Regions from separate parts of the Natranaerobius trueperi genome, predicted to be linked through region 1. Evidence: riboswitches for the same ligand, from Rfam matches in the RefSeq annotation. Region 1 holds a riboswitch; the other holds the start of a gene.

Region 1 (6,419 bases):
CAAGAAGGTCTTAGTGTTATGGAAAACATATTACAAGCTGAAGAGGAGATCGATGCTGTTTTTGCTCACAATGATGAAATGGCATTAGGGGCACTTCGTGCAATCGAAGATTCCGGAAGAGATATTATGGTAGTAGGATTTGATGCTACTGATGATGCAAGAGAAGCTGTTTCTGAAGGAAGTATGGCGGCTACAGTAGCTCAACAACCAGAATTAATAGGTTCTATGGGGGTAGAGGTTTCATCTGACTTCTTGACAGATGAAGAAATTGATGAATATATTCCAGTAGAATTAGAACTTGTAACAGAATAAGTTAAAAAAGTGCCTTCTAGTGTGATTAGAAGGCACTTTTTTTTGAAGGACATATACATATTATGTAGAACATATTAGTTAGATTTGGTTATAATATAAGAGGGGGAATTACTTTGAAAAAAATTTTTATGTTATTACTTACCTTGTTCCTTTTTTTATTTGTTTATGGATGTGAGGATGAAGCAAATCATACTGGAGAAGAACTACTAGAAATAGGGATTAAAAACCTAGAAAAAGCTGATAGTTATCGTTCTGACATTCATATGGATATGAATATTATGGATGTTGTTATGTCTTATGAATCTGATATGAAGTATTTAGGAAAAAATAATTATTATTTAGATATGACAATGAGTACTATGGGTCAAGAGGTTGAAGGTGCACTTTTGAATAAGGATGGTAATATAAAGGTTGAAACTACATCACCTACTACAAATAAAAATGAGATTAAGGAAATGCAAGAACAATTAGAAATGGATTTATATGACGATTATTCACTTCTAGTGGAAAATGCAGAGATTAAAAAAATTGAAAATCTTGACGGATATGAAAATGGTTATGAGACATTTGAAATAATGCCTGATCCTGATAAGGTTATGGACCTGACTTTAGAAGAGTTTGAAGAACAACATATGCCTGAAGTTGATGATTCCATTGTAGATAGCTTAATTAATAATTTAAAAACCGATATGGAGTTATTATTAGTAATTGATGCACAGAAAGAAAAAATTGTGTTTAGTGATATAGATGTGACTCAAACTTTTGATATGGAAAGTATAGCAGAAGAAACTGATGAAAGAGAAATGACTCAACTTGGGTCAGTATTAGAAACAGAAATTAGATTAGAACAAACTTATTATGATTACAATGAATCTATGGAGTTACCTGAATTATAATGATAATTCTGGTAACTATTGATTTCTCGTAAAAGAAAAAGGATATAGATAAATTCGGAGGTGAGCTAATTGAATGTAAAAGAAAAAGCTGTAATAATGGATCAAGATAAGATAAGGCGAACTTTAACAAGGATTTCCCATGAAATTATTGAAAAAAACAAGGGGACTAGTGATCTAGCTTTAATCGGTATTAAAACGAGAGGTGTACCCCTCGCAGAGCGCTTAAAAGAATCAATTGAAAAAATTGAGGGAGACAAGGTGCCAACTGCTAACTTAGATATTACTCTTTACAGAGATGATCTTTCAACAGTAGCTGATCAACCTGTAGTTAATAACAATGAAATACCATTTTCAATAGAAGATAAGAAAGTAATTTTAGTAGATGATGTGTTATATACCGGAAGAACTGCAAGAGCGGCTTTAGATGCCCTTGTAGACATTGGACGCCCTAAAAGTATACAGTTAGCAGTAATGGTTGATCGGGGTCACCGTGAACTACCTATTAGAGCAGATTATATAGGTAAAAACTTACCTACCTCTAAGACCGAGATAGTATCAGTGAGAATTGATGAGATTGATAAAGAAGATAAGGTAGTCATAGAGGAAATTTTAGATTAAAACCAGGTAAAAGCGCCTGGTTTTCTATTATATTATAACTAAATAGTTAATTGGAGGAAATTAAAAATGAAACTTATTAAAAAGGATTATTGGAAATCATTAATTAATATGGCTGTTATTAAGTTTCTGATTCTTAGAACTTTAAAAACAAACCCATTACATGGTTATGGTATATTAAATGAAATAAAACAGTTTACAGAAGGATGTTGTACACCGACTTATGGATCAGTTTATCCGATATTAAAAGAACTATGTGAAGAGGGTTATGCAGAAGTTAAAACTTCTGTTGTTAATAATAGAGAACGAAAAGTATATTATTTAACTGAATTAGGAGAAACAGCATACTATCAAGCAAAGGAAGCTTGGGATGATATATTACCTTTTCTTGATCGAATAATAAAAGAAGATTCTAGCTTATAAATACATAGGTTTTTTATTAATTGACACTTATAGATAATTTTGCCATAATATATAGTGGGTCAATATATTGAGGGTAAATATAAACTGAAAGGAGAGAGAATATGAGCAAAATAAAGAGCTTACTTAGTAATCTTTTGAGCAGCGGAAAGAAAGAAGGGTGTTGTGGAGTTAGGATTGAGTCAGATGAATCACAACAAGTAAATAACGATGAAAAAGAAGAGGCAGAAAACCAGTAAAGAGTTTGAAAGGGGTAACTTACATGTTTGATACTGAATATTTAATTGAAGTAGCTGATTTTTTTGCTTATCTATTAGGAGAACTTATATTACTCTTTGTTGTAATTAGTTTTTTAGTAGGTTTATTACAGGAATACGTAAATCCAGATAAAATAAAAAATTACTTAGATAATAAACGATTAGGTATTTTTGGTAATATAATAGGGGCGTTTTTCGGATCATTAACACCTTTTTGTACTTGTTCAACTATACCAATTACATTAGGTTTATTAAAAAGTGGAGTTCCCTTTGGAATCACAATGAGTTTTTTCTTTGCATCACCACTTTTAAATCCAATTGTTATATTCCTGATGTTAGCATTATTTGGTGTAGAAATAACAGTAGTTTATTGGGTTATTTTATTTCCTCTATCAGTTATAATAGGAATGTTTTTAGAAAAGTTTGGATTTGAAAAAGAGCTTAAACAAGTTAAAGTAGTTAAAGACTGTGAGGGAAGTGAAGCAGCTGACTTAGAAGGCTCTTTTTTTGAGCGAATACTTCCAAGACTTAAAAATGCTAGTTATTTTGCTGGTAGCCTATTTAGGCAAGTTTTTGTTTTTTTAATATTAGGAGCTAGCGTCGGTGCCTTTATTTATGGTTTTGTGCCACAAGAGTTAATAGTTAACATTGCAGGTCCAGATAATTTATTATCTATACCAATAGCATCTATTATTGGTATTCCAATGTATGTAAGAGAAGCAACAATTTTACCAATTAGCTCTGTTTTAATAGATCATGGAATGAATGTTGGTGCAGTTATAGCTTTAGTAATTGGTGGAACAGGAGCTAGTTTACCAGAACTTACTATGTTAAATTCTATATTTAAAAAGAAATTATTAATAACTTATATAATTACAGTGATAGTTGTAGCAATCTTTGCTGGATATTTATTTAATATTCTTCTTTATATAGGTATGTAAAAGCAAGGGAGCTCCCCTGCTTTTACGGGTTATTCTGAATTGTTTTAACCGCTGGTGATTGATAAATCTTAGTATAAATAAAGGTACAAATAATACTATATCCGGGTATTAACACAAAATTAGATAATATTCTTGGTGGTAGTATAGAGATAAATGGAACACCATATATGAATTGTAGACCATAAGTTGTTAAGAAAATTGAGCTTACAAGTTGTGTGATTAAGATTGCTATACACATATGTACTCTTGACGGTGGTTGACTAGATTTTAAAAACTTTAGTATTAAAGGTGGTAAAACACCATACATAACTGTAGCCAAAAAGATCAAAGGGTTAGGAAATGCAACACCATAAGTATTCATCCAAAACCCTAGGATATTGGCGCCTCCACCAACAAATCCTCCAAGAACAGGACCAAATAAAAGTCCAGATATAATAATTGGAACAGGGCCTAAACCTAAACGGATACCACCAATTCCTCCTATTGGAATCATAACCGAAAAGAACCGTGTAAAAATTATCTCCATAGCTACTAATAATCCTGCAGTAGCAAGTTGTTTACTTGAAAAATTAAGATTTAATATTTGATTCTTATTAGACATAAAAACACCTCCTTTCTTTCTTTGTTGATGGCAGAGGGCCACAACAAGAAAGAAGGAGGTGTTCCTTCACTCTTTATTGTGACAGCGGATGCGATATCATATCGCAGGTGACTTCCCTTCGTCTAAGAGCAACATCCCATCTCTTAGCACTTTACGCATGATACCTACTCTGCCGTTTAAAATCCTTACTTAAATCATTCTATAAAACTACAATTTTTCCTTTCTATTAATTCTATGTTTATCATTTTTTTAAGCTTTGTATATATTATTTTGTCAACAGACCAAATTAATAAGATCATAATTATCAGAATAATTAGTCTCAAAATGGACACCCCTAGTTATATTTTCATATTATCTTCTTCAATAATTGAATTTTTCCTTCAGATATAATTAAAGAATTTTCATTTTGATCAAATTATGATAAGTTAGTTTAAAATAACTATTAATGGTGGTGATCTTTTGAAACAATACAATGTAGGTATATTAATTTTCGATGATGTTGAAGTGTTAGATTTTGCGGGTCTTTACGAGGAGTTTTCTGTGATTCGTTTTAAAGGACAATCTTATGATACTACGGATGACACCTTTTAATGTAGAAACAATAGCAGAATCTAATGAAAAAGTTAACTGTAGACATGGATTACAAGTACAACCAGATAAGAGTTTTGACACTAATAACAACTATGATATTTTAGTTGTACCTGGGGGACTAGGGGTTAGAGAACAATTAAATAATGAAAAAATTAGACTTTAATAGAACGAAAAATCAAAACACGATTGTTACAACATCTGTTTGTATTGGTGCTTTATTATTAGCAAATTCAGGATTATTGAATGGAAAAAAGGCCCCAACACATCATAAAAGCTTTGATCAGCTTGAAAGTTTTGATGAAATAACGGTGATTAAAGATCAAAAATTTGTTGATAAGAAAATATTATTACCTCTGGTGGAATCTCTGCTGGTATAAATATGTCATTTTATTTAGTAAAAAAACTACTAGGTACTGAAATAGCTAAAACTACTGGACGGTTTATGGAATATACAGTATACTAGCGATTACCAATTGCATATACCACACCTAGTAAAAAACCTCCAATATGCGCCCACCAAGCTATTGAAACTGCTTCACCAGCTAATGGAGCAATAGCATTTATACTTTGAAGTAATATCCATACTCCTAAAAAAATAACAGCTGGGATATGAAAAATTGTGAAAAAAATTCCTATTGGAACTAACGTTAGCACTTTTGAATAAGGGTAATATATAAAGTAAGCACCTAAAACACCTGCTACAGCACCACTAGCTCCTATAGCAGGTAAAGCTGAAGTTGGTTCACTCATTAAATGTGCTATATTACCTATGATAGCTGCTAATAGATAAAAGACTATAAACCAAAACTTACCAAGCTTATCTTCGATGTTATCACCAAATATCCAAAGGTATAACATATTACTAGCTAAATGAATAAAATTACCATGTAAAAAAGCTGAAGTTAAAAAAGTAATTAGTGGATATATAGAGGAGTTATTTATTATTTCTTCTAATACAATTCTTTGTGGGATAAATCCTAAACTAGTTACAAGGAAGTGAAGATTTTCTGTTGTTAAAGTACTTTGATAGATATATATAAGCACATTAAAGATTATTAAGGTAATTGTTACTAAAGGAAAACTTTTTGATCTAATATTATCTTTTAAAGGTATCATAGAACCACCTAACTTAATTTATCAAATAAAACCGTGGTGTAACCACGGTTTTATTATACTTTTTCTATCTTAATTTTAGTTTCATAGAGAGCGGCTTGATCTCCAGCATCAGATATATTATCTACAACTAAAGTATTGACACTTCCGCCTTTGTTTATCCATTGTCCTTCATACATATAAACACTATCTTCTCGTAAAGTCTCTTCAAATTTTATCTGTACTGAAAGAGAGCCAGCAGGGGAGATTAGAGTTACTATATCGTTTTCTGAAATTTGTTTATCGTTTGCTGTTTTAGGATTAATGTATGCTATGCCAAGTGAATTTTGTTCTTTATCTTTAAAATGTTGTGAATGTAAAGATCCCTTGTAATGTGGGGTTAGAAAATGTAAATCATATTCAGTCTGAAAATCTTTAAATGGAGTTAAATATTCAGCTAAAGGACTAATCCCTTCTTCTTTAGCTTTTTCTGAATATAATTCGAACTTACCACTTGGAGTTAAGAATTTTTTATCTTTCCATGATTGTAATGGTGCTTCAGGTAAAGGGTATGGTTCTTCTTTTATCATACTAAATGTTAATCCTTTCTGATGTTCTAATGGTTTAATAGCATCTTTTAGCCATTCATTAGAATCTTTAATAGGGAACTCTTTTAAATTCATTTCATTAGCAA
Region 2 (6,419 bases), on a different contig from region 1:
AAGTCTTTGAAAATTGCGATGATATTGATTTTCGAAAGATTAAAATTTCTGATTCAAATATAACTATACTTACAGTCTTTGTAGATGGGCTAGTAAATGAAGATATGTTAAATCGTGATGTCATCAAAGCTTTAAGTAATCACGCCCCTAATGAAACATATTCAAAAAAAATATCAAAAGAAACTGTAAGAGAAAGGTTATTCACTACAAGTACTGAGGTAGAAGAAAAGACACAGTTCAATGAACTAATTAATGATATTTTAGCTGGACAGACTGCTGTAATTGTAGACGGACTTGATAAGGGTTTTACAATTGACCTTAGGGAATGGGAATCTAGAGGAATAGAAGAACCGGCAAATGAGCAGTCAATCAAAGGACCAAGAGAAGGTTTTACAGAAACTATAAGGTTCAATACAGCACAATTAAGAAGAAGGTTGAAAACACGTGATTTTAAAATTCAACATTTAAAAGTAGGACGACAAACAAAAACAGATATAGCTGTAACTTATTGTGAGAATATCGCTGATCCAAAGGTTATCGAGGAAGTATTGAACAGAGTTAATAAAATAGATATTGATGGAGTTTTAGAAAGTAGTTATATCCAAGAATTAATTGAAGAACGATCAATTTCTATTTTTCCTGAGATTCTTGATACTGAAAGACCTGATAAAGTTGTAGGACATTTATTAGAAGGAAAAGTGGCTATATTAACTGATAATACACCATTTGCCTTGATTGTACCAGTAACTATGATAGAGTTTTTTCATACACCAGAGGACTATTATAACAGATACATTTTTACTATTGTACAACGACTTTTAAGATTTAGTAGCTTTTTTGTTGCTACTTGTTTACCTTCTTTATATATATTATTAACTACATTTCACTACGAATTAATACCAGTTGATATAATTTTTGCAGCCGCTCAAGCTAGAGAGGAAGTTCCATTTCCCCCAATCTTAGAGGTAGTATTAATAGAGTCAATGGTAGAATTTTTACGTGAAGCTAGTTTACGTCTACCAGGTCCTATAGGTCAAACAATAGGAATTGTAGGAGCTTTAGTTATCGGTGATGCAGCAGTTGATGCAGAGCTTATAAGCCCAGCTTTGGTTATATTCACCGCAGCCACTATGCTAGGTAGTTTTGCAATTCCAAACTATTCTATGGCATCTGCTGTAAGATTACTAAGATTTCCGTTACTACTTATGACTGGCGCATTTGGAGGGTTTGGGTTTGTAATTACTTGGATTATAATTGCAGTTCACCTGTGTAATTTTTATAGTTTTGGAATCCCTTTTTTACAACCAGTTGCACCATTAAAAGCTTCAGAACAGCGAGACACCATTTACAGAACACCTTTAAGATGGATGAGAAAACGTCCTACTGGTTCTGTAAATAAAAATGTCAGACGACAGAAAGGAGTGGAGGAAGAGGATTGAATAAGCATGAGAAAAGAGATATCAGCGAGTTTCAGTGGATCACATTACTTCTAGGTATGACGGTAGGTGTAGGAGTAACTACACTTCCTAGAGAAGTAGCTACTGAAGCTGGTAGAGACGGTTGGATCACAATTTTAATCGCTACTTTTTGTGTTCTAATCTATTCTTATTTATGTCTTTACTATGCTCGGCTATTTCCTGATAAAACTCTAGCAGAGTCAAGTAGAAAAGTATTAGGAAAGTTTCTAGGATCAGTGCTTATTATAATATACTCCTTATACGCTTTTGCTTTATCAGGGATAGTTTTAAGAATTTTTCTTGAAATAGCTTATGTTTATTTAGATATTACCTATTCTCTTATATTTTCATTAATCCTAATACTACCTGTTGTTGTATATATAGCTCGCTGTGGGTTAGCTACACTATCCAGATTTAGTGAATTGGTGCTATTCTTTACAGCTCCGTTATTTGTACTTTTTTGGGTTCCCATTTCGATTACAGAGTATTTAAATATCTTACCAGTATTTGAACAGGGTGTCACTACCCCTGTTTTAGCTATACGTGAACCTATATTAGCTTTTTTAGGTATTGAAATCATTTTGGTTTTTTTCCCTTATCTAAATAAACAAGAATCTGCCACTAGGTTAACTAGTATAGCAGTAATGAGTGCTGGATTTATATATACCTCTATTTTTCTAGTAACTTTAATGATGATGGGATTAAAACAACTAGTGTTAACATACTGGCCTTTTATAGAGTATTTAAAGATTATCGAACTAGTAGTCGTAGAACGTGTAGATACTACTTTTATACATTTTTGGCTTATAAAGATAATATTAGTGACTTCTATAAAATACTTTGCTGCAACTTTTTCTCTAGCTCATCTTACTAATAAGAATTTTCATGATAAATGGGCACTTTTTTCTTGGGTCATTATTCTATTTGTCTCACTCTATCCAAAAAATCTCGCACAGGCTTCAGAAATTGCAGAACACATCTCTTTTTATGGGGGAATATTTGTACTTTTTACCCCTATTATCTTGATTATAGTTGCTAAGTTAAGGGGAGTAGCAGATGTATAAAATATTAATTTTGCTTATAATATTAATCACTTTCACAGGTTGTGTAGATGACCATCAAATAGTTGATGAATTAGCTGTAATCTTAGCTATGAGTTTTGATTCTGAACCAGAAGAGGAAAATTTAATTACTTTAACCACATCAAACCCATTATTTGCTGAAGAAGCTGAAGACCCCATTCGCGTTATGTCAGTACAAGGTTATGGAGTGTCTGGAGCTTTAGATAATTGGCAAAAACATCGTAATAGAACGATTGCGCTTGGAAAGGTAGAAACTATGTTATTTGGCGAAACTTTATCAGAAGAAAATTTATCTCAAATAGTTCAAGATATCAGAAAAATTCCTGAAGTAAATGCAAATGCACTTGTTTCCTATTATCCAGGTGAAGCCCGTGATGTATTATATGAGCACCCTCCTGAAGATGGTAGAATTGCAATTTTTTTAAAAGATATGTTAGAAGTAGGAGCTACTGATCATTTAATACCAAGAATTACTCTACATGATTTATGGACAGCAATATTAACTGAAGGTAGAGACGGTTTTCTACCTATAATTGATTTAAAAGTTGAGGGTGAAATTGAAACACCTTTTATAGCTGGAGTTGCCGTATTAGATGAAGAGGGAAATATTGCAACTACTCTAGAAGATGAAAAAGGAAAGTTATTAACTAATATGCTGTTTCGTGAAACTTCGCCTAGTCTTTCAAGTAATATTTCTATTGAAGGTAATGAAGGATTAGTTAAATACACTATCCAAAGTTCTAGTATAGACTTTAATGTTGATTACAATGATAAAGAAGTTTCTGTAACCATTGAAAAAGATGTTACAGTAAATATTGATGAATTACAAATACCAGGTGTAGAAATAGTTGACGAAGAAATTTTTGATCTTATTTCTGATTTAGTAGCTAAAGATTTTGTTAATAATACACAAAGGATTTTAGAAAAATTACAAGAATATGAAAGTGACCCCTTAGGAATAGGAAGACATGTTAGAATACAACAACAAGAATATTATACAGAAGATACTTGGCGAAATGACTATCCAGACATCACCATAGATAACGATTATACTGTTTCAGTAGTTAGAGGGAACACATTAATTGAAACTTTTGACACAGATTAATGCCTGAATATTTTTAAAACTTATTGTGAAATATTACAAAATGTGTTACAGTGTAATTAATATTAAATCTCGTGGTAGAGTAGGTGCTCTGCGTTAAGTGGTAAGGGATGGAACGTTGCCCTTAGACGAAAGCTTTTTAAGCTGCGTTAGATCACCGCGTTCGCTACTACATCTATAAGGAAGACAGACCTCGTTCCTTAGGTGTGGTAGACTACCACACTAATTTTATGGAAGGAGGTTTTTTTATGAAAAAATTATTAAGTAGTCCGCATGCACTTGCAACTATGGCTTTATTAGCCGCGATCAACATCATTTTAAGTTTTGTAACATCAGGATTTACAATTTCATTTGGAGGTATTGCAGGGATTAAAATTGGTCTAGGTGGCCTTCCTGTAATTATCGCAGGTATTTTATTAGGACCATTAGCAGGAGGTGTTGTAGGGGTAGTTAGTGATCTAGTAGGCTATTTAGTTATGCCTATGGGACCTTATATGCCGCATTTTACTCTAACTGCTGCACTTACTGGAATAATACCTGTGTTAGTTATTAGAATGATTTCTAAAAATACTGACGTCCCAAACTTTTTTCAGCTAACAGTAGGTATTGGCTTAGGACAGATAATAACAACCGTACTATTAGTATCTTTCTTCTTATACAGTCTATTTGGACTTCCTCTTTGGTACACTATGGCTGGAAATGCTATCAGCCAACTCATAAGTATACCAATTTATTCTTACTTAACTTTGATTGTGTTAAAACCTGCAACTATACGGACTTTGGCTAAAGAAGCAGTCCAAAATTAAAGTAACTATTAAAGAGTCACACAATGTGTGGCTCTTTAATAATTTTCTTCGTCGAGATTTTTCTAACTATGCAGGAATTTGGTTCTTTATATGTAATTATATAATATATACAATCTATATTTTGACTTAAAATATAACTCTAATCTTAGGAGGAAATGATATGAAGAAAAAAAATAAACTGATATTTTTTATGATTCTTTTTGGGACAGTATTTTCTTTAGGTTTTTATGCTAGATCTATAGAAATTACTGAAATTTTTAATGATCTAAAAAATGAAGCAGAAGAAGTCATTGAAGAAGACGAAAATACTGTTGAAGATAATCCCCCATCTGAAAACCCTAGTGACAATGAACTTGTTAATAATAAATCAAACGAAGAAAATAATCAGAATGAAAATACCAAAGATGAGCCAAATAACCCTGAAGATGAAGATACCGAAGAAGAACAAGACAATTATTCAGAAGAATTAGCTGAACATATTGAAGAACATGAAGAATCTTTAGAAAAAGACCCTGAAGGTGAAAAAATTGTTACTAATGTTTTGGACAAGCTTGTATTAGTTAACAAAGAATTCAATTTACCTTCTGATTTTACTCCACCTGATCTTGTAGAACCTAATATTCCCTTTATTGTTGATGAGGGAGAAAGAAGATATATGAGAGAAGAAGCAGCTAGATCTTTAGAAGATTTGTTTTCATGTGCAGAAAAAGAACAGATTGGAATTATAGGTGTTTCTGGTTATCGTTCTTATGAAACACAAAGAAGAATTTTCAATAATTATGTAGAACAAAATGGTGAAGAAGAAGCTAATAAATTTAGTGCTCGACCAGGTCAAAGTGAGCATCAAACTGGGCTAGCAATGGATGTAAGTAGTGCTAGTGTAGACTTTGGCCTTAGACAGTCATTTGGTGAGACTAAAGAAGGACAGTGGTTAATTGAAAACGCACCTGATTTCGGGTTTATTATCAGATACCCTGAAGGTAAAGAGCATATAACTGGATACATATATGAGCCTTGGCACCTAAGATATGTAGGTGAAGAACATGCTCAAAAAATATCAGAAAAAGGTGTCACATTAGAACAGTATCTTGAACAACACTAAAAAATGAACAAAAAAGTCGCAGATTTTACCCTCTGCGACTTTTCTAATTATTACTCATAATTTGAATTTATGGTCTTAGAACAATTGATACATTAAAACACCAACAACCATCATTATTAAACCAATTATATTTGGAATTGATAATTTTATAATAGGATCACCAAACAGTCCAAGTAAACTTATTAGTAAGCTTGCAATTATTTGTGTTACTAACAATATAGTTACTGAATGACTTGCTCCTAAAGCACTTATCCCTTTCATGACACTAAAAACAATTACAGCTCCCATTGCTCCACCTAATAGATAGTGAGGTTTTACAGTAGTAATAGAATTGAAGTTTGGGGTACCTTCAATACTCATTAATAAGATAAAGGCAACTACAAAACCTGTACCATGGACCCAAGTGTTTGTGTGCCACAAATTAATCTCATCACTTAATCTCGCATTAAAAACTCCCTGTAGTGATACAAAAACGCCAGCTACAATTGAAAATATAATACCCTGAGCCATTAAAACACTCCTCTTCCTTTTATGTAATATTAGCTTTAGCTAAAAAGAAATATCCTTTTTCATCAGATATAGATTTTAATACCTTAAAATTATTATCTATTGCCATGTTCTCTAAATCTTCAATTTGTGGTAAGAAATGATTTGATACTGGTTCTCCAAGTTTTGTATGCATATTATTGATTTCTTCTCTAGATTTAGAATGCATAATACAAATTAGTCCACCAGGATTTAAAGATTTTGAAAATCTCTTTAAAGCTTTATCTTTCTTCTCTAAATGAGGAAATACTGAATATAAAAGGATCAGGTCAAAATCATCTTCTATATAATCCCTTTCGACATCTAAATTTTTAAATATTACTC

What was found. Region 1 has a riboswitch for tetrahydrofolate ahead of CDO51_RS10750 (folate family ECF transporter S component). Riboswitches for the same ligand answer to the same signal wherever they lie in the genome.
Region 2: another riboswitch for tetrahydrofolate. It lies ahead of CDO51_RS07030 (folate family ECF transporter S component); the one in region 1 lies ahead of CDO51_RS10750 (folate family ECF transporter S component).

The regions. Positions count from the first base shown of each region.
Region 1 is NZ_NIQC01000029.1:15,469-21,887, forward strand. Features, by position in the region: gene rbsB (ribose ABC transporter substrate-binding protein RbsB) at 1-312, shown strand, start outside; gene CDO51_RS10730 (hypothetical protein) at 426-1,208, shown strand; gene pyrR (bifunctional pyr operon transcriptional regulator/uracil phosphoribosyltransferase PyrR) at 1,278-1,826, shown strand; gene CDO51_RS10740 (PadR family transcriptional regulator) at 1,893-2,246, shown strand; gene CDO51_RS15085 (hypothetical protein) at 2,348-2,482, shown strand; gene CDO51_RS10745 (permease) at 2,506-3,441, shown strand; gene CDO51_RS10750 (folate family ECF transporter S component) at 3,464-4,042, opposite strand; THF riboswitch at 4,123-4,216, opposite strand; gene CDO51_RS15090 (hypothetical protein) at 4,502-4,633, shown strand; gene CDO51_RS14420 (DJ-1/PfpI family protein) at 4,620-4,796, shown strand; gene CDO51_RS14425 (type 1 glutamine amidotransferase family protein) at 4,777-5,010, shown strand; gene CDO51_RS10760 (rhomboid family intramembrane serine protease) at 5,093-5,749, opposite strand; gene CDO51_RS10765 (molybdopterin dinucleotide binding domain-containing protein) at 5,803-6,419, opposite strand, start outside.
Region 2 is NZ_NIQC01000013.1:25,120-31,538, forward strand. Features, by position in the region: gene CDO51_RS07015 (spore germination protein) at 1-1,439, shown strand, start outside; gene CDO51_RS07020 (GerAB/ArcD/ProY family transporter) at 1,436-2,521, shown strand; gene CDO51_RS07025 (Ger(x)C family spore germination protein) at 2,514-3,644, shown strand; THF riboswitch at 3,718-3,812, shown strand; gene CDO51_RS07030 (folate family ECF transporter S component) at 3,890-4,447, shown strand; gene CDO51_RS07035 (M15 family metallopeptidase) at 4,608-5,549, shown strand; gene CDO51_RS07040 (DMT family transporter) at 5,625-6,059, opposite strand; gene CDO51_RS07045 (class I SAM-dependent methyltransferase) at 6,079-6,419, opposite strand, start outside.